Regions from separate parts of the Bradyrhizobium sp. 45 genome, predicted to be linked through region 1. Evidence: predicted binding sites of a transcription regulator. Region 1 holds the regulator's gene; each other region holds the start of a gene.

The links. Region 1 encodes PhoB, which activates phosphate uptake and scavenging genes when phosphate is short. Its sites were predicted from a motif close to TGTCATNNANCTGTCAT; they were not measured.
Region 2: a site for PhoB is predicted at 2,450-2,466, ahead of IVB42_RS18650 (YbhN family protein). Genes of this name have one in related genera too.
Region 3: a site for PhoB is predicted at 4,280-4,296, ahead of IVB42_RS18790 (UDP-2,3-diacylglucosamine diphosphatase). Genes of this name have one in related genera too.

The regions. Positions count from the first base shown of each region.
Region 1 is NZ_JADPIX010000049.1:54,773-60,375, forward strand. Features, by position in the region: gene IVB42_RS06775 (aspartate aminotransferase family protein) at 1-1,191, opposite strand, end outside; gene IVB42_RS06780 (GcrA family cell cycle regulator) at 1,647-2,159, shown strand; gene phoB (phosphate regulon transcriptional regulator PhoB) at 2,398-3,105, opposite strand; gene phoU (phosphate signaling complex protein PhoU) at 3,128-3,844, opposite strand; gene pstB (phosphate ABC transporter ATP-binding protein PstB) at 3,855-4,676, opposite strand; gene pstA (phosphate ABC transporter permease PstA) at 4,673-5,518, opposite strand; gene pstC (phosphate ABC transporter permease subunit PstC) at 5,523-5,603, opposite strand, start outside.
Region 2 is NZ_JADPIX010000109.1:215,404-221,006, forward strand. Features, by position in the region: gene IVB42_RS18635 (hypothetical protein) at 1-147, shown strand, start outside; gene IVB42_RS18640 (MFS transporter) at 162-1,559, opposite strand; gene IVB42_RS18645 (ferritin-like domain-containing protein) at 1,714-2,220, opposite strand; gene IVB42_RS18650 (YbhN family protein) at 2,637-3,719, shown strand; gene IVB42_RS18655 (hypothetical protein) at 3,874-5,603, shown strand, end outside.
Region 3 is NZ_JADPIX010000109.1:249,283-254,885, forward strand. Features, by position in the region: gene IVB42_RS18775 (caspase family protein) at 1-1,267, shown strand, start outside; gene IVB42_RS18780 (threonine/serine dehydratase) at 1,340-2,323, opposite strand; gene IVB42_RS18785 (glycosyltransferase family 1 protein) at 2,387-3,430, opposite strand; gene IVB42_RS18790 (UDP-2,3-diacylglucosamine diphosphatase) at 3,444-4,256, opposite strand; gene thiD (bifunctional hydroxymethylpyrimidine kinase/phosphomethylpyrimidine kinase) at 4,463-5,263, opposite strand; gene IVB42_RS18800 (Lrp/AsnC family transcriptional regulator) at 5,393-5,603, shown strand, end outside.

The DNA.
Region 1 (5,603 bases):
CCGCTTGTTGCCGGACAACGCGGTGCAGGCGCGCTCGAGCCGCCCGACGCTGTCCTCGATCTCGGCTTCGGTGACGATCAAAGGCGGCAGGAAACGCACGACATTGTCGCCGGCACCGACGGTGAGCAGCTTTTGGTCGCGCAAGGCTGCAACGAGATCGCCGGAGGGCACCACGGCCTTGATGCCGATCAGGAGGCCCTCGCCGCGCACTTCGCTGACGACATCGCCGTGACGGTCGATCACGGAGGCGAGCTTCTGCTTGAGCAGCAGCGACATCCTCTGCACGTGGTCGAAGAAGCCGGGCTTGAGCATGACGTCGAGCACGGCGTTCGCAGCCGCGATCGCGAGCGGATTGCCCCCGAAGGTCGAGCCGTGCGAGCCCGGCGTCATGCCGGACGCCGCTTCGGCGGTCGCAAGGCAGGCGCCGATCGGGAAGCCGCCGCCGAGCGCCTTGGCCAGCGACATCACGTCGGGTTCGACGCCAAGGCGGCGGTACGCGAACAGATCGCCGGTGCGGCCCATGCCGGTCTGCACCTCGTCGAAGGCGAGCAACAGACCCTTCTCGTCGCAGAGCTGGCGCAACGCCCTCAGGAAGGCGGGCGTTGCCGAACGCACACCGCCCTCGCCCTGGATCGGCTCGATCAGGATGCCGGCGGTCTGCGGACCGATTGCCTTTTTCACGGCATCGAGATCGCCATGCGCAACCTGGTCGAAGCCCTCCATCGGAGGGCCGAAACCTTCGAGATATTTTGCCGATCCCGTTGCGGCCAGCGTCGCCAGCGTGCGGCCATGGAAGGCGCCTTCGAAGGTGATCATGCGATAGCGGTCGGGATGACCCTTTGCGGCGTGATAACGGCGCACGACCTTGATCACGCATTCCAGCGCTTCGGCGCCGGAATTGCAGAAGAACACGAAATCCGCGAAACTTTCATTGCACAGGCGCGCGGCGAGCTTTTCGCCGTCCGGGCTCTGGAACAGATTCGACATGTGCCAGAGCTTGGTGGCCTGCTCCTGCAACGCCGCGACCAGCGCCGGATGGGCATGGCCGAGCGCATTCACCGCCACCCCGGAGGTGAAATCGAGATAGCGCTCGCCATTGGTCGCGATCAGCCAGCAGCCTTCGCCACGCTCGAAACCAAGGTCGGACCTGGCGAAAACGGGGAGCAAATGCGGCGCTGCGCTGTTAGTCATGATGGTCACTTGAATGTTGCGGACGGAGTGAGCGTGCATTGCGCAACGCACCATCGACCGGCCCGGAAAACGAAACGTGCCGCCTCTTGAGGGCGGCACGTGCGACTATCTTAGGCCTGGTGAAACGGGTGTCAATGCCGCCCGGAAAGCCTCGCGAAACGCTGAATCCGTAGTCTTGCGGTGCCGATTTTGCGGGATTTGGCCACGGAACATGTGGAAGCGAGTCGGCGGACTCTTGCGCGGGAGTCACGCCATATTGTAGCGTTTGGATTGTCAGATACGACATCTCGTGCAGTGGTTCTGATCTTTAAGTCCTTATGTACCGGCGTAAACGTTCGGGCGTTCAAGACGCGCCCGGCGAGCCTTAAGGGATTCTGGCGGCACGGGTTTTTGAAGGCTTAGGCATTCGCTGCGAGGCCCCAGGATGGCTGGCGCGCAGCGAGGGAAAGGGTGCAATGACGGTTTTGACCTGGTCCGATGATCGCGTCGAGCAGCTGAAAAAGCTCTGGGAGGCCGGACTTTCGGCCAGCCAGATCGCGGCGGAGCTCGGCAATGTGACCCGCAATGCCGTGATCGGCAAAGTGCACAGGCTCGGCCTTTCGGGCCGCGCCAAGAGCCCATCATCGGCAGCGCCGCGGCCGCGCAAGGCGCGCCCCGCGCAGCACATGATGCGGGTGAGCCGCCCGATCTCGCGCGGCAACACCGCGCTGGCGCAGGCCTTCGAGGTCGAGGCTGAGCCGGATCCGGTCACCTACGACAACGTGGTGCCGATGAGCCAGCGGCTGTCGCTGCTGGAATTGAACGAGGCGACCTGCCACTGGCCGGTCGGCGATCCCTCGAGCCCGGACTTCTTCTTCTGCGGTGGAAGGGCGCTGTCCGGACTGCCCTATTGCGCCCAGCACTCGCGCGTTGCGTACCAGCCCGCGTCGGATCGGCGCCGCGCACCGGTAAAGCCGGGTCCCCGTTAGTCGTCACGCGAAGACAGTTCAACAATTTCAGTGTCGTCCCGGCCTAGTGCGCAATTGCGCACGGGGGGCCGGGACCCATACTCCGAGCACGCAATAATCGTGCGGAAGGGGTCACTCCGAGTCTTCGCCAAACCACGTTCGGTGGTTATGGGTCCCGGATCAGCGCTCGCTTCGCTCGCTTGTCCGGGACGACGGCTGAGAATGCAGGGACAGCTCGCCAACAAACAAGCCTGCAACCCTACACCTGCTCCGCCTTCGCGAAGCGATCATCCAGCGCGTAGCCGGCGCCGCGGACGGTGCGGATCGGGTCCTGCTCGCGGCCGAGATTGAGCAGCTTGCGCAGGCGGCCGATATGCACGTCGACGGTGCGCTCGTCGATATAGATGTCGCGGCCCCAGACGCTGTCGAGCAGCTGCTCGCGCGAGAACACCCGTCCCGGATGCTCCAGGAAGAACTCCAGCAGGCGATATTCGGTCGGACCGAGATCGATCGGCCGGCCCGAGCGCGCCACGCGGCGCTTGTCACGGTCGAGCTCGATGTCGCCAAAAGCAAGGACGGTGGCGAGGCGCTCCGGGCTCGCGCGCCGCAGCAGGCCTTTCACGCGCGCCAGCAGCTCCGGCACCGAGAACGGCTTGACGATGTAATCGTCGGCGCCGGTCGCAAGACCCCGCACCCGCTCGCTCTCCTCGCCGCGCGCGGTGAGCATGATGATCGGGAGCTGCTTGGTCTCGGGACGGGTGCGAAGCCGCCGGCACAATTCGATGCCTGACAGGCCCGGCAGCATCCAGTCGAGCACGATCAGATCGGGGATGTGCTCCTTGAGGCGGGTGTCGGCGTCGTCGCCGCGCATCACCGTCTCGACGTCATAGCCGTCGCCTTCGAGGTTGTAGCGGAGAAGCTCGGTCAGGGCTTCCTCGTCCTCAACCACCATAATGCGTGCGCCCATCGGGTCGTCGCTCCTTAAGTCTTCAGGTGTTCGGTACCGTGTTGGCAAAGGTCGTCATGTCGCCCTTCGGCCGCTTGTCGGTGATCGCCTGGCCCTCGATCATGTAGAACACGGTCTCGGCGATATTGGTGGCGTGGTCGCCGATCCGCTCGATGTTCTTGGCGCAGAACATCAGATGGATGCAGAACGAGATATTGCGCGGATCCTCCATCATGTAGGTGAGGAGTTCGCGGAACAGCGAGGTGCAGATGGCGTCGACTTCCTCGTCGCCCTTCCACACCGCCATCGCCGCCGGCAAATCATGCGCGGCATAGGCGTCCAGCACCGACTTGACCTGCTGCTGCACGAGGTCGGTCATGTGCTCGAGGCCGCGGAACAGCTTGAGCGGATGGAAGTCCGTCTCCAGCGCCGCGACGCGCTTGCCCATGTTCTTGGCGAGGTCGCCGATGCGCTCGAGATCGGTCGCGACGCGCATGGCGCCGACGATCTCGCGCAGATCGACCGCCATCGGCTGGCGGCGGGCGATGGTGAGCACCGCACGCTCCTCGATGCGCTTCTGCAGCGCGTCGAGCTCGGTGTCGATGGCGACGACGCGCTGGCCGAGCGGGACGTCGCGGCGGATCAGCGCGTCGACGGACTCGACGATCATGCGCTCGGCGATGCCGCCCATCTCGGCGACCAGGCGAGTGAGTTCCTGGAGGTCGGTGTCGAAAGCCTTTGCGGTATGTTCAGAACCCATGTCGCGTCTCCTAGCCGAACCGGCCGGTGATGTAATCCTGCGTGCGCCGATCTGACGGCGACGTGAAGATCTTGCTGGTGTCGTCGAACTCTATCAGCTCGCCGAGATACATGAAGGCGGTCTTGTCGGAGACGCGCGCCGCCTGTTGCATGTTGTGGGTGACGATAGCGATCGTGTAATCCTCGGACAGCTCCTGGATCAGCTCCTCGACCTTGGCGGTCGAGATCGGGTCGAGCGCCGAACAGGGTTCGTCGAACAGGATCACCTCGGGCCGCACCGCGACGGTGCGGGCGATGCAGAGGCGCTGCTGCTGGCCGCCGGAGAGCGACAGGCCGGAGGCGTTGAGCTTGTCCTTGACCTCGTTCCACAGCGCGCCGCCGCGCAGCGCCTTCTCGACGCGGCCGTCCATCTCGGACTTCGAGATCTTCTCATAGAGACGGATGCCGAACGCGATGTTCTCGTAGATCGTCATCGGGAACGGCGTCGGCTTCTGGAACACCATGCCGACGCGGGCGCGCAGCAAATTGAGGTCCAGCCTGGGGTCGAGAATGTTGGTCTGATCGAGCATGAGCTGACCGGTGGCGCGCTGGCCGGGATAGAGGTCGTACATCCGGTTGAAGATGCGCAGCAGGGTCGACTTGCCGCAGCCCGACGGACCGATGAACGCCGTAACGCGGTTGGCGCCGAGCGTCAGGTTGATGTTCTTCAGCGCATGGTGCTCGCCGTAATAGAAGTCCAGGTTACGCACGGTCACCTTGGGGGGCGCCTCGGGCAGCACCGCCGCGTGCGGCAGTCCACCGGACGCGCTCATCGACACGGAAAGATCACTCATTTTGCGGTCCTCTCGGCGCCAAGGATGCGCGCGAAAATATTAAGGGCAAGAACGGTCAGGGTGATGAGCAGCGCCCCGCTCCAGGCCAACTGCTTCCAATAGGCATAGGGGCTCTGCACGAAGTTGTTGATGGTCACAGGCAGGTTCGCCATCGTCTTGTTCAGGCCGAGGCTGAAGAACTGGTTCGATAGCGCGGTGAACAGCAGCGGCGCGGTTTCACCGGCGACGCGAGCGGTCGCGAGCAGCACGCCGGTGATGAGACCCGATCGGGCAGCACGATAAGCGATCCGCTGGATCACCAGCGAACGCGGCAGGCCGAGCGCCGAGGCCGCCTCGCGCAACGCGTTCGGCACCAGCAGCAGCATGTCCTCGGTCGTGCGCAGCACCACCGGGATCACGATGACCGCGAGGGCGAGCGAGCCTGCGATCGCCGAGAAGCCGCGCATCGGCACCACCACGGCGCCGTAGATGAACAGGCCGATGATGATCGAGGGCGCCGAGAGCAGGATGTCGTTGATGAAGCGGATCACCGAGGTCAGCCGGTCATTGCGGCCGTATTCGGCGAGATAGGTGCCGGCGAACATACCGAGCGGCGCGCCGATGCCGACGCCGATCACGGTCATGATCAGCGAGCCGACGATGGCGTTGAGCAGACCGCCCTCGTTCGATCCCGGTGGCGGCGTGTTCTCGGTGAACAGCTGGACATTGAGTCCCGCCAGCCCGTTGTAGAGCAGCGTGATCAGGATCAGCGCGAGCCAGGTGACGCCGAAGGCGGTTGCGGCGATGCAGAGCCCGCGGACGACGATGTCCTTGCGGCGTCGGCGTGAATAGATCGGATTCATGGCGCTAATTCCCCGCCTTCTTTTCCAGCCGCATCAGCATCAGCCGCGCCGCTGCGAGCACGAAGAAGGTCAGAACGAACAGCAG
Region 2 (5,603 bases), on a different contig from region 1:
GTGCTGCTGCTTGCGGGGGCTGGCCAGGTGGCCTCGGCGCCGAGCCCGGTCCCGACGGTCTCAGGCGTGCTGGCCGGGATTGCCGCGCTGGGCCTCGGTGCCGTGATGGCGTTCTGCGGCGCGCATTTCGCACTGCGCCGCGGCTAATTCCTCCGCACAATTCATCCGCGCGACGGCGCGCCGATCACGGCGGCGGCGAGCACGAGGACGGCGGCCGATACCACCAGCGATGCGTGCAGGCCGGTCATGAACGTGCCTTCCGAGGCCACCAGCGAACCGAACAGCGCAACGCCGAGCACGCTGCCTGTCTGCCGCGTCGCGTTCAGGACGCCCGCCGCGATGCCGGAGCGTGCCTTCTCGACGCTGCCCAGCAAGGTCGAGGTCAGCGGCGGCACCAGCAGCCCAAGCCCGCTGCTGATCGCGATCATCTGCGCAAAGATCGCCCAATAGCTTGTGCCGGCCTCGATCCACAGCAGGCCGAGACAGCCGAGCGCCGAGACGCAGGCGCCGACGACGATGGTCGGGCACGACCCGATGCGCTCGGCGAGACGCGGCGCCAGCAGATTGACCGGCAGCACCACCGCCATCATCGGCACGAAGGCGAGACCGGTCCACCACGCCGACAGGCCGTTGATCCTCTGGAAGTAAAGGCTGAGCACGAAGATCAGCCCGTAAATCGCGACGTTCACGAGCAGGCCGACGAGCGCGGTCAGGCTGAACAGCCGGTGATCGAACAGGGACAGGGGCAGCATCGGCTGCCTCGCGCGGCTCTCGCGCCAGACGAACAGCACCGCCAGGAAAGCGGCTGAAGCGAACGCCGCGAGCACAGCCGGATGCTGCCAGCCAAGCGCGCCCCCCTCGATGATCGCGCCGGCGAGCGCCCCCAGCGCACCAATTGCCGCGAGCTGGCCGGGCAGATCGATCTCGCGTGAGGGCGCGCGCGTGGTCTCGGTCGCATAGCGCCAACTCAGCCAAAGGCCGATGAGGCCGATCGGAAGGTTGACGAGAAAGATCGCGCGCCAGCCGACCAGCGTGATCAGCGCGCCGCCGACGAAGGGGCCCGCGGTGAGCGCGAGGCTCGCACCGGCGGCCCAGATCGCGACGGCGCGGCCGCGCTCGCGGTCGTCCGGATAGGCATGATTGAGCAGGGCAAGGGAATTCGGCACCAGGATCGCCGCCGCCAGGCCCTGGACCAGGCGCGCCCCAATCAGCACGGTTGCATTGGGCGACAACGCACAGGCGAGCGATGCGGCGGTGAAGATTGCGAAACCCGCCATGAAGACGCGCTTGGCGCCGATGCGGTCGCCGAGCGCGCCCGCCGTCAGGATGAAGGCGGCAAACGCAATGGTGTAGGCGCTGACAACCCATTGCAGCTCGGCGACGCCGCCGCCGAGCGTCCTGCCCATCGCGTCGAGCGCGGTGTTGACGATGGTGACGTCAAGCTGCACCACGCCATAACCAAGGCTCATCGCGGCAAGGGTGAGGGACGTCGCAAGGCGGGAGCCGGAATGCGGCGCGCCGGCTTCGAAGGCTTCGTATCTGGCGGTGCTTACTCGCATGCTGCCATCTCGGTTGCAGCCCCATGCGAACGATACGCTTCCAGCCCCTCGTCATGTTACGACAAGGATCGAATGATGGATGCGGGACGGATGCCTCATGTTCGAGCGTCGCGCGGATGACCGCGCGACGCTCTCTCCTGGCTATGCCTTGCCCTCAGCTGGCCGCGCGCAGATTCACCTTGCTCTCGGCGATCGTGGTCAGCTTCTTGTCGGTCGCCTTCTCTTCTTCCAACGTCTTGGCGAGCACGCTGGCGCAGTCGTTGCGGCCGAGTTGCTTGGCCCAGGCGATCAGGCTGCCGTAGCGGACGATCTCGTAGTGTTCCGCCGCCTGTGCCGCGTTGATCAGCGCGGCGTCGAGCACCGCCTTGTCGGCGACTTCGCCGGCGGTCTCGTCGGCTTCCTCGATGATGCCGTCGATCGCGGGGCAATCGACCGCCTTCACCTGCGCACCGTGCATCTTGAACACTTCCTCGAGGCGCTTGACGTGCTCTCTGGTTTCTTCGAGGTGCGTCAAAAAGCCCTGCTTCAGCTGCGGATCGGTCGCCTTATCCGCCATTTTAGGCAGAGCCTTGGTGAGCTGCTGCTCGGCGTAATAGATGTCCTGGAGCTGATGCACGAACAGGTCGTTCATGGTCTTGATGTCTTTTGTGAACAATCCCATCGGTCCGATCCTCTCGGGTTGTGGGAACACGGAGGCACCGGCTCGCAGGAGAAGCCGGTTATTCCGCCATGTTCGATTGCTGATGGGGCACTAACCAGCGCACGGCATCGTCGTTCCAAAAAAGCCCGCATCCCTTGCGCTGGAACAATGCCGGCCATGCAGGGTCTGAGACTATGTCACGGACGGACGCGACCGGTGCCACGACTCATATGCTTAACGCGCGTCCGATGTGAACCGCGTATGACAAAGTAGCTGGTCCAAGGCAGAACCTATCCTTGTCAAGGGCTGCACAAGTCACTGTTTTTGCCTTAAATGAGCTACATCATGCCTAGCGATCCAAGCCCACATCGGGCACTGATCGCATCCGACCGGCCAATGTCTGGCCTGGTCGGTCTTGCCCCCCGCCGGGAGGATGAATGCACGGACTGCTGACCGCGCTCAAGCGCGGCTTCAAGAGATGGATCGGCTGGCGGCGACTCGGCGTTGCGGCGAGCGTCTTCATCATCGCGTTCGCGATCACCACGCTGGTACGGACGCTCAAGGGCATCGACACCGGGGTCATCCTGACCGCGTTGACCGAGATCCCCCGCGGCAATATCGGGCTGGCGGCGATCTGCGTATGCTTCGCGTTCTGTACGCTGACCTTCTACGACTTTTTTGCACTGCGAACGATCGGCAAGAGGCACGTGCCTTATCGCATCGCAGCGCTCTCCAGCTTCACGTCCTATTCGATCGGCCACAATATCGGCGCCACCGTCTTCACCGGCGGCGCGATCCGCTTCCGGATCTATTCGGATTACGGGCTGAATGCGATCGACGTCGCAAAAATCTGCTTCCTGTCGGGCCTGACCTTCTGGCTCGGTAACATCTTCGTGCTCTCGATCGGCATGGCCATCCATCCGGATGCCGCCTCCTACATGGATCAGCTGCCGTCGTCGATCAACCGGCTGATTGCGATCGGCGGCCTCGCCTCGATCGGCGCCTATCTGGTCTGGCTGTGCATGGGCGAGAAGCGCCGCGAGCTCGGCCAGAAAGGCTGGAAGGTGGTGCTGCCCTCAGCGCCGCTGACGTTGGTGCAGATCCTGATCGGCGTCGTCGATCTCGGATTCTGCGCGCTGGCGATGTACCTTCTGGTGCCGGCCACTCCGCAGATCGACTTCCTGTCGCTCTCCGTGGTGTTCATTTTGGCGACTTTGCTCGGCTTCGCCAGCCATGCTCCCGGCTCGCTCGGCGTGTTCGACGCCGCCATGCTGGTGGCGCTGCCCGAATTCGGCCGCGAGCAGCTTCTGGCCACGCTCCTCGTCTTCCGCATCCTCTATTTCGTGATCCCGTTCGGTCTTGCCATCTCCATCATGGGCGCACGCGAGCTCTGGATGAATGTGGTGGAGCCCTGGCAGGAGCGCCGACGGCTGGCGGAGGCCTGCGCGCAGGCCAACCTGCCCAAGCAGGTGGCAGCGATGGAGCGCGAGCGGTCGCTGCGGCAGGCCAGCAAACGCTGAGCGTGATCCGGAAAAGTGCGAAGTGGTTTTCCGAAAAGATCATGCTCCCACGATAGTCCGCTAGACGCCGGCCGGCAAAACCGTCAGACCAATGTTGCAGGCGGAGACTAGCTCTCTTATTTCCGCCTCAACTTTGCCGTTGAAGACGCGGGCCATGATCCCTTTCTTCCATCGCCGTTTCCTCGCCGGTGCCCTGCTGCTCGCCGGGCTCCTCACCGCCTTCCCGCCGGAGCGGGCGGCCGCGCAGGACGCGGGCGCCATGCAGATCAGCTGGGAGGTGCGCAACCGCTTCCGGCTGTTCCGCGAGGAGCGCGACTTCCTGCTCCATGTCGAGAACGCGCGTAACCGCAGCATCCTCGCCGCCGAGCAATCGCTGGAGCTCCAGAGCGAGGGCCGCGGCTGGGCCCGCAACATGGTCAACCGGCTCTGCATCGACCTCCAGGGCCGGGTCAACCAGCCCTGCACCCGCGACAACACCAAGGAAAACTACCTCACCCCCATCGACCATCCCGTCACCGTGCGCCTCGCCGGCGCGGTGCCGGTCGGCGCCACCTGCGCCTGGTCGTTCGACGACGGCGACGGGCCGCAGCAATCCACCTTCGACTGCGCCGAGCCGATCAATCTGCGGGTCCGCTACGGCAAACAGACGGTTGCGAGCGTCGATGTCTCCTCCGGCTCCGATCCGACCCAGCGGGTCCAAACCGAGATCCAGGTCCGCGACATCTTCGTCGCTGGCCTCGGAGACAGCATCGCCTCGGGCGAAGGCAATCCGGACCGGCCGCTGGCGCTGTCGGACGAAGGTTTTTGCTTCCGCTCCTATCTCGGCACCGCCGGCGCGCAGTATTACCGGCCGAGCCGAGCCGGCTTCAAGGGCGGCCGCGCCTGCGAAGCGCCGGATACGCTTGCCAACTGGCAGCGCTACAGCGCCCTCTGGTTCAACTCGCCTTGCCACCGATCGCTCTACAGCTACCAGGCCCGCACCGCGCTGGCGCTTGCGGTACGCTACACCCACGTCGCGGTGACCTTTCTGCCGCTCGCCTGCACTGGCGCCGGCATCAGCGACGGGCTGCTCGGCTCGCAGCGTGCCCGTGAATGCCCGCCCGGCAAGACCGGCGTCTGCAACATCAGCGTGAACGCGCAGGTCGCCGAGCTGCGCGAGGCGCTGACCGCCGCCAGGAAACGCCAGCCCGAGCGCACGCTCGACCTCGTGCTGCTCTCGGTCGGCGCCAACGACGTCTATTTCTCCGGCCTCGTTGCCGACGTGATCGTCGAGACCGCAACCGAGCGCGCGATATTCCGCCGCTCCGGCGTGATGGCGAGCGTCGATGATTCCCGCGATGCGCTGGCGCGCGAACTGCCGCAGAATTTCGTCAAGCTGCGCGAGGCGCTGAAGCCGCTGGTCGGCGGCGACCTCTCGCATGTGGTCTACGTCTCCTATGCCAACCCGGCGCTCGCCGATGGCGGCGTGCCCTGCCGCGGCGGCCGCGCCGGCTTCGACATTCATCCGTCCTTCAACGCCGACCCGCAGCGCCTTGCCCGCGTCTCGACCTTCGTCGACACCGAATTCCTGCCGCAACTCAAGGGGCTCGCCACCTGCACCCGTGGCGCGCTGTGCCGCGATCCCGAGGCCGACCGCATGACCTTCGTGGATTCGCATCAGGCGGCGTTCGCCGATCACGGCTTCTGCGCGCATTCGGGCAACGATCCCGAATTCGACCGCACCTGCTTTGCCGAGAACGGCCAGAGCTTCAATCCTGATATCGTGAGTGCGGCGAGCCAGCCGATGCTGTGCGGCCGCGGCGCCTCCGAATTCCGCGCCTATTTGCCGCGCGCGCGGTGGATCCGGGACGCCAACGACAGCTATTTCGCCGCGATGACCTATCC
Region 3 (5,603 bases), on a different contig from region 1:
CGTGAACGATGCCGGCCGCGGCCTGGCCATCGTCGATGCCCCGAACGGCTCGATCGTCGGCTACTCGACCGCGCCGGGCGCCGAAGCGCAGGACGGCACCGGCGGCCACAGCCCCTACACGCAGGCCTTCCTGAACGTCGCGCGCGAGCCCAACGTGCCAATCGAGCAGCTGTTCAAGCGCGTGCGCCTCGAGGTGAACCAGACCACCAGCGGCGCGCAGATCCCGTGGGAGAGCTCGTCGCTGACGTCTGACTTCACTTTCTTCGGCGACACCGCCGTTGCCGCCAGCCGCACGCCGGTGAATACGCCTGTGGTGCAGATGGCCTCCAATCTGCCGAGCCGCTCGACCCGCCAGGCCTATGACTACGTGGTGTCCGAGGCTCGGCCGGAGTACTATCAGGAATTCATCACGATGTATCCGCACGACCCGCTGTGCGATCACGTCCGCTGGCTGCTCAACAACCTGCTGCTCACGCAGGCCTGGCACAAGGCGGTGCTCGCGAACTCGCCGCTCGGCTACAAGAACTTCTACGACAACTACGGCAACACGCCCTATGCGCAGGTCGCGCTGAAGCTCCAGATGCAGCCGAAGCAGATCCCCTTGATGCAGGCGACCAAGTTCCTGGCGCCGCAGAATATCGCCCCGACCTTCAAGATCGGCAATCTCGGCCAGCCCAAATACATGCCGCAGCAGCAGGGTAATGGCGGCGCGCAAGTGAACGGCAATTTGCCGATCGTGCAGAAGTCGGGCGACAATAACGGCATCGGCAAGCTCGGCAATGGCGGCCAGATCGTCAACCTGCCCGCGGGCAACAACCAGCCCAACCAGCAGAACGGCACGCCGTCGCAGACCCCGGGCAAGATCGTGACCCTGCCTGCGCCGACCAACACCACCAACAACAATGGCGGCATCGGCAAGATCGTGACGCTGCCTGCGACCAAAAAGACGCCGAATGGTACTGCCAACGGCACAACCAGTGGCAATCCTGGCAAGATCGTGAGCATGCCGGTCAATGTCGGCAAGGGCGGCACGACCATCGATACGAAGCCCGTCAACGTTCAGACCCAGAACAACCCGATCCGCATCAACAACGGGGCGAAGATCAGCAACAACCCCGTAAACAAGGTGCAGGTGCAGAACAACAACCACCCGCAGTTCAATGAGACCAACCGGATCGTCAACAACGGCAGCAACAACTTCCGGCAGTCGATGAACCAGAGCCAGGGTGGCAACGGCGGCAACAACCACCGCGGCTTCATGCACTGATCGCGGTCGGCCACACACGACAAAGGGCAGAGCGGAGACGCTCTGCCCTTCTTGATGTCGGAAGACTGATTATCAGGCCACCAGCTCGGCAAACAAATCGGCGTCGACATTGCCGCCGGAGAGCACGATGACGACGTTCTTGCCGGCAACATCAAGTCGTCCCGCAAGCAGCGCGGCCAGGCCCACCGCTCCGCCCGGTTCGACCACAAGCTTCAGCTCGCGATAGGCAAACGCGACGGCCGCGCCGACTTCCTTGTCCGAGGCGGTGACGCCGCGCGCGAGCAGCTTGCTGTTGATCGCAAACGTCATCTCGCCGGGAATCAGGGCCATCAGCGCATCGCAGATGGTGCGGCCGGCGGGTGCGTGCGGCTCGCGATGGCCCGCGGTCAGCGAAAGGCTATGATCGTCGAATGCCTCGGGCTCGGCGACGACGATTTGGGCCAACGGAAAGCGTGCCTTCACGGCCGTCGCGACGCCCGCGATCAGACCGCCGCCGGAGGCCGGCGCTACCACGATGTCAGGAGCGAGACCGAGTGCCGCCATGTCCTCGGCGATCTCGCGGCCGGCCGTGCCTTGACCGGCGATCACGAAGGGATCGTCATAGGGCCTGACCAGCGTCGCGCCGCGCTTCTCGGCGATGCCGCGCGAGATCGCCTCGCGGTCGTCGCGGTCGCGGTCGTACAGCACGACCTCGGCACCGTAGGATTTGGTACGCTCGCGCTTTGACAACGGCGCATCCGCGGGCATCACGATGGTCGCCTGCATGTCGAGGATCTTTGCCGCCGCCGCCACGCCCTGGGCGTGGTTGCCGGAGGAGAACGCAACCACGCCGCCGGCGCGCTTGTCCTGCGGGATCGAGGCGACCTTGTTGAAGGCACCGCGAAACTTGAACGACCCGGTGCGCTGGAGCATCTCCGGCTTGAGATAGACCTTTGCACCGACACGCTCGTTGAGCACGGGAAAGGACAACAGCGGGGTGCGGACGGCGAAAGGTGCGATCACGCGTGCTGCGGCGTCGATATCGGCAGGGCCGATCGGGAGAAGCTGTTCTGTCATGCCTGAATGTTATCGCGCCGGATGAGGCGCGGGCAAGGCATCTCCGCGCGAGGCTTTGGGCTCTCAGGCGACGAATCGCGCCGGCTCTGCCCCGTTTCGGCCGGGCATTACCGCGCCGACGGCCAAAATGCTGTCGATAAAAGCCCGGGCCGAGGCCTCCCAGGTGTAGTTGGCGGCGAATTCCACGCAGTCCTGCCGGGAGATGTCGAGCGCGGCAAAGCAGGCGCTGCGCAGATCGTGATCGAGCGCGCCAACCGGCGCATCGCCGATCACGTCGCGGGGGCCCTTCACCGGGAAAGCCGCGACCGGCAGGCCGCTCGCCAGCGCTTCGAGCAGAACGAGGCCGAACGTGTCGGTCTTGCTCGGAAACACGAAGACATCGGCGGCCGCGTAGATGTCCGCCAGCTCCTCGCCATGCTTTTCGCCGAGGAAGATCGCGTCCGGATAGGCCTCCTCCAGCGCGACACGCGCCGGACCGTCGCCGACGATCACCTTGGTGCCGGGCAGCTCGAGGTCGAGGAACGCCTCGAGATTCTTCTCCACGGCAACGCGGCCGACCGAGAGGAACACCGGCGCCGGCAGGCAGAGATCAATCGGGCGGGGATGGAACAGATGGGTGTCGACGCCGCGGGGCCACAGCACGACATTGTCGAAGCCGCGCTCGGTCAGTTCGCTGGCGAGCGCCGGCGTTGCCGCCATCACGGCGCGGCTGGGGCTATGGAATCGGCACAGCGCCCGCCAGATCAGCGAGCCCGGCACCGGCACGCGGGCGCGGACATATTCGGGAAAGCGGGTGTGGAAGCTGGTCGTGAAGGGCAGCTTGCGCTGCCGGCAATAGCGGCGGACCATCAGGCCGATCGGCCCCTCCGTCGCGATGTGGATGCTGTCCGGGCGCGCCTCTTCGATCAGCTTCGCGATTCTGCCCGGGCGCGGCATGGCCACCCGCACGTCCCGATAGCTCGGCATCGCAAAGGTGCGGAACGATTGTGGCGTCAGGAACGAGAATTCGACGTCGAGACTTTTGGCGGCGTCGGCAAGTTTGGTCAGCGTCCGAACCACACCGTTGACTTGCGGGTGCCAGGCGTCGGTCGCGACCAGGATGCGCATCAGGCTGCCTTTGTCATGCAGCTCTGGCTGCGACCTGCGGGACCTGTGCCGGCTTCTCGGCCTGGTCCGCCCAGGTGATGATCTCGAAATGGCCGTCGTCGTGCTCGACCAGCGCCGTACAGCTCTCGACCCAGTCGCCGCAATTCATGTAGCGGATTCCGCCCTCGTCGCGGATCACCGCGTAATGGATGTGACCGCAGATCACGCCGTCGGCGTCGTGGCGCCGTGCCTCGGCAGCGAGTGCCTGCTCGAATGCGCCGATATAATTGACGGCGTTCTTGACCTTCTGCTTGGCCCATTGCGACAGCGACCAATACGGCACCTTGAACATGCGCCGGAAGAAGTTGACGAAGCGATTGAGCTGAATCGCGAAATCGTAGGCCTTGTCGCCGAGATGGGCGAGCCAGCGTGCGTTCTGCACCACGAGGTCGAAGATGTCACCGTGGATGACGAGATAACGCCTGCCGTCCGCGCCGATGTGGACGGTGTTCTCCACCACGTCGATGCCGCCGAAATGCGTGCCGTAATAGTTGCGCAGGAACTCATCGTGATTGCCGGGGATGTAGATGACCTTGGCGCCCTTGCGCGCCTTGCGCAAAAGCTTCTGGACGAGGTCGTTATGCGATTGGGGCCAATGCCAGCTCGATTTCAGCGCCCAGCCGTCGACGATATCGCCGACGAGATAGATCGTGTCGGCGTCGTGGAAACGCAGGAAATCGAGCAGAAGGTCGGCTTGAGAACCGCGGGCTCCGAGATGAACGTCGGAGATGAACAACGTGCGAAAGCGCCGCTCCGGGCTCTCGTCACTCACATCGTAACTTCCCATGCGCCAGCCTGTAACAATGTCCCGTGACAGGGGGATGACCAATCGAACCTTTGAGGCACCCTCAGATACGAATCGCGCTTGCCTCGCCCACCCCGCGAATATCAGTCGCATGCGACAATCAGGCGACATGGCGTCGCGGCAGCCTCCGCAAGAAGCCGGAGCTGCATGGCGGGACGGACTAGCGGTGGCGCGCTCGCGAGCGGCGTTCAGTAAAATTTGTGGAAATGATGGATCGGGCCGTGGCCGTGGCCGACGCTGAAGCGATCAGCGGCCGCGATCGCCGCGCTGATCCAGGTCTTGGCGTTGCGCACGGCACGCTCGAGATCCTCGCCCCTGGCGAGCCCGGCGGCGACCGCCGAGGACAGCGAACAGCCGGTGCCATGGGTGTTGCGAGTGGCAACGCGCGGCGCGGCGAGCGCGATCGTGGTGCTGGCATCGACGAGATAATCGATACTCTCGGCGCCCTCGCCGTGCCCCCCCTTGATCAGGACCGCCCGGCAGCCGAGCGCCAGCAGCCGGCGCCCCTGGCTTTCGATCTCGGCCTCGCTGGCCGCGACCGGCTCGTCGAGCAGAGCCGCGGCCTCGGGCAGATTGGGTGTGATCACCGAGGCCAGCGGCATCAGCTTGATGCGCAGGGCGTCGACGGCATCGGACGCGAGCAGGCGATCACCCGATGTCGCCACCATCACGGGATCGAGCACGATATGCTGGGGGGCCCAGCGCGACAGCGCGGCCGCGATCGCATCGATGCTGGCGGCTTGCGCGACCATGCCGATCTTGACCGCGCCGACCTCGAGATCGGAAAACACCGCGTCGATCTGCGCGGTGACGAATTCGGCGGGCACGGCGTGAATGCCGGTGACGCCGCGGGTGTTCTGCGCCGTCAGCGCCGTGATGGCGGAAGCGCCAAAAACGCCGAGCGCGGCGAAGGTCTTCAGGTCGGCCTGGATGCCGGCGCCGCCGCTCGAATCGGAGCCGGCAATGGTCAGCGCTACGGGTGTCGTCATGGGGCGATCTTCAGCGTTTTCGAAGCCATGGCCCGTCCTAGCGCGCCTCTCCCAGCCCAGCAAGTTCACTTGCTAAATCCGGCCGGGTTTGGCCTATTAGCCGTCAGATATGCTTTCGGAGTGACCGCGATGGTTCCCTTTTTCGTCCAGATCAAATGCAAGCTCGGCCAATCCTATGTGGTCGCCAATGCGCTTGCCGAAGCCGAGATCGCCTCCGAGATCTATTCCACGGCCGGGCAATACGACCTGCTGGTGAAGTTTTACGTCGACAACGACACCGATATCGGCCACTTCGTCAACGAGAAGGTGCAGGTGCTGCCCGGCATCCAGGACACCCTCA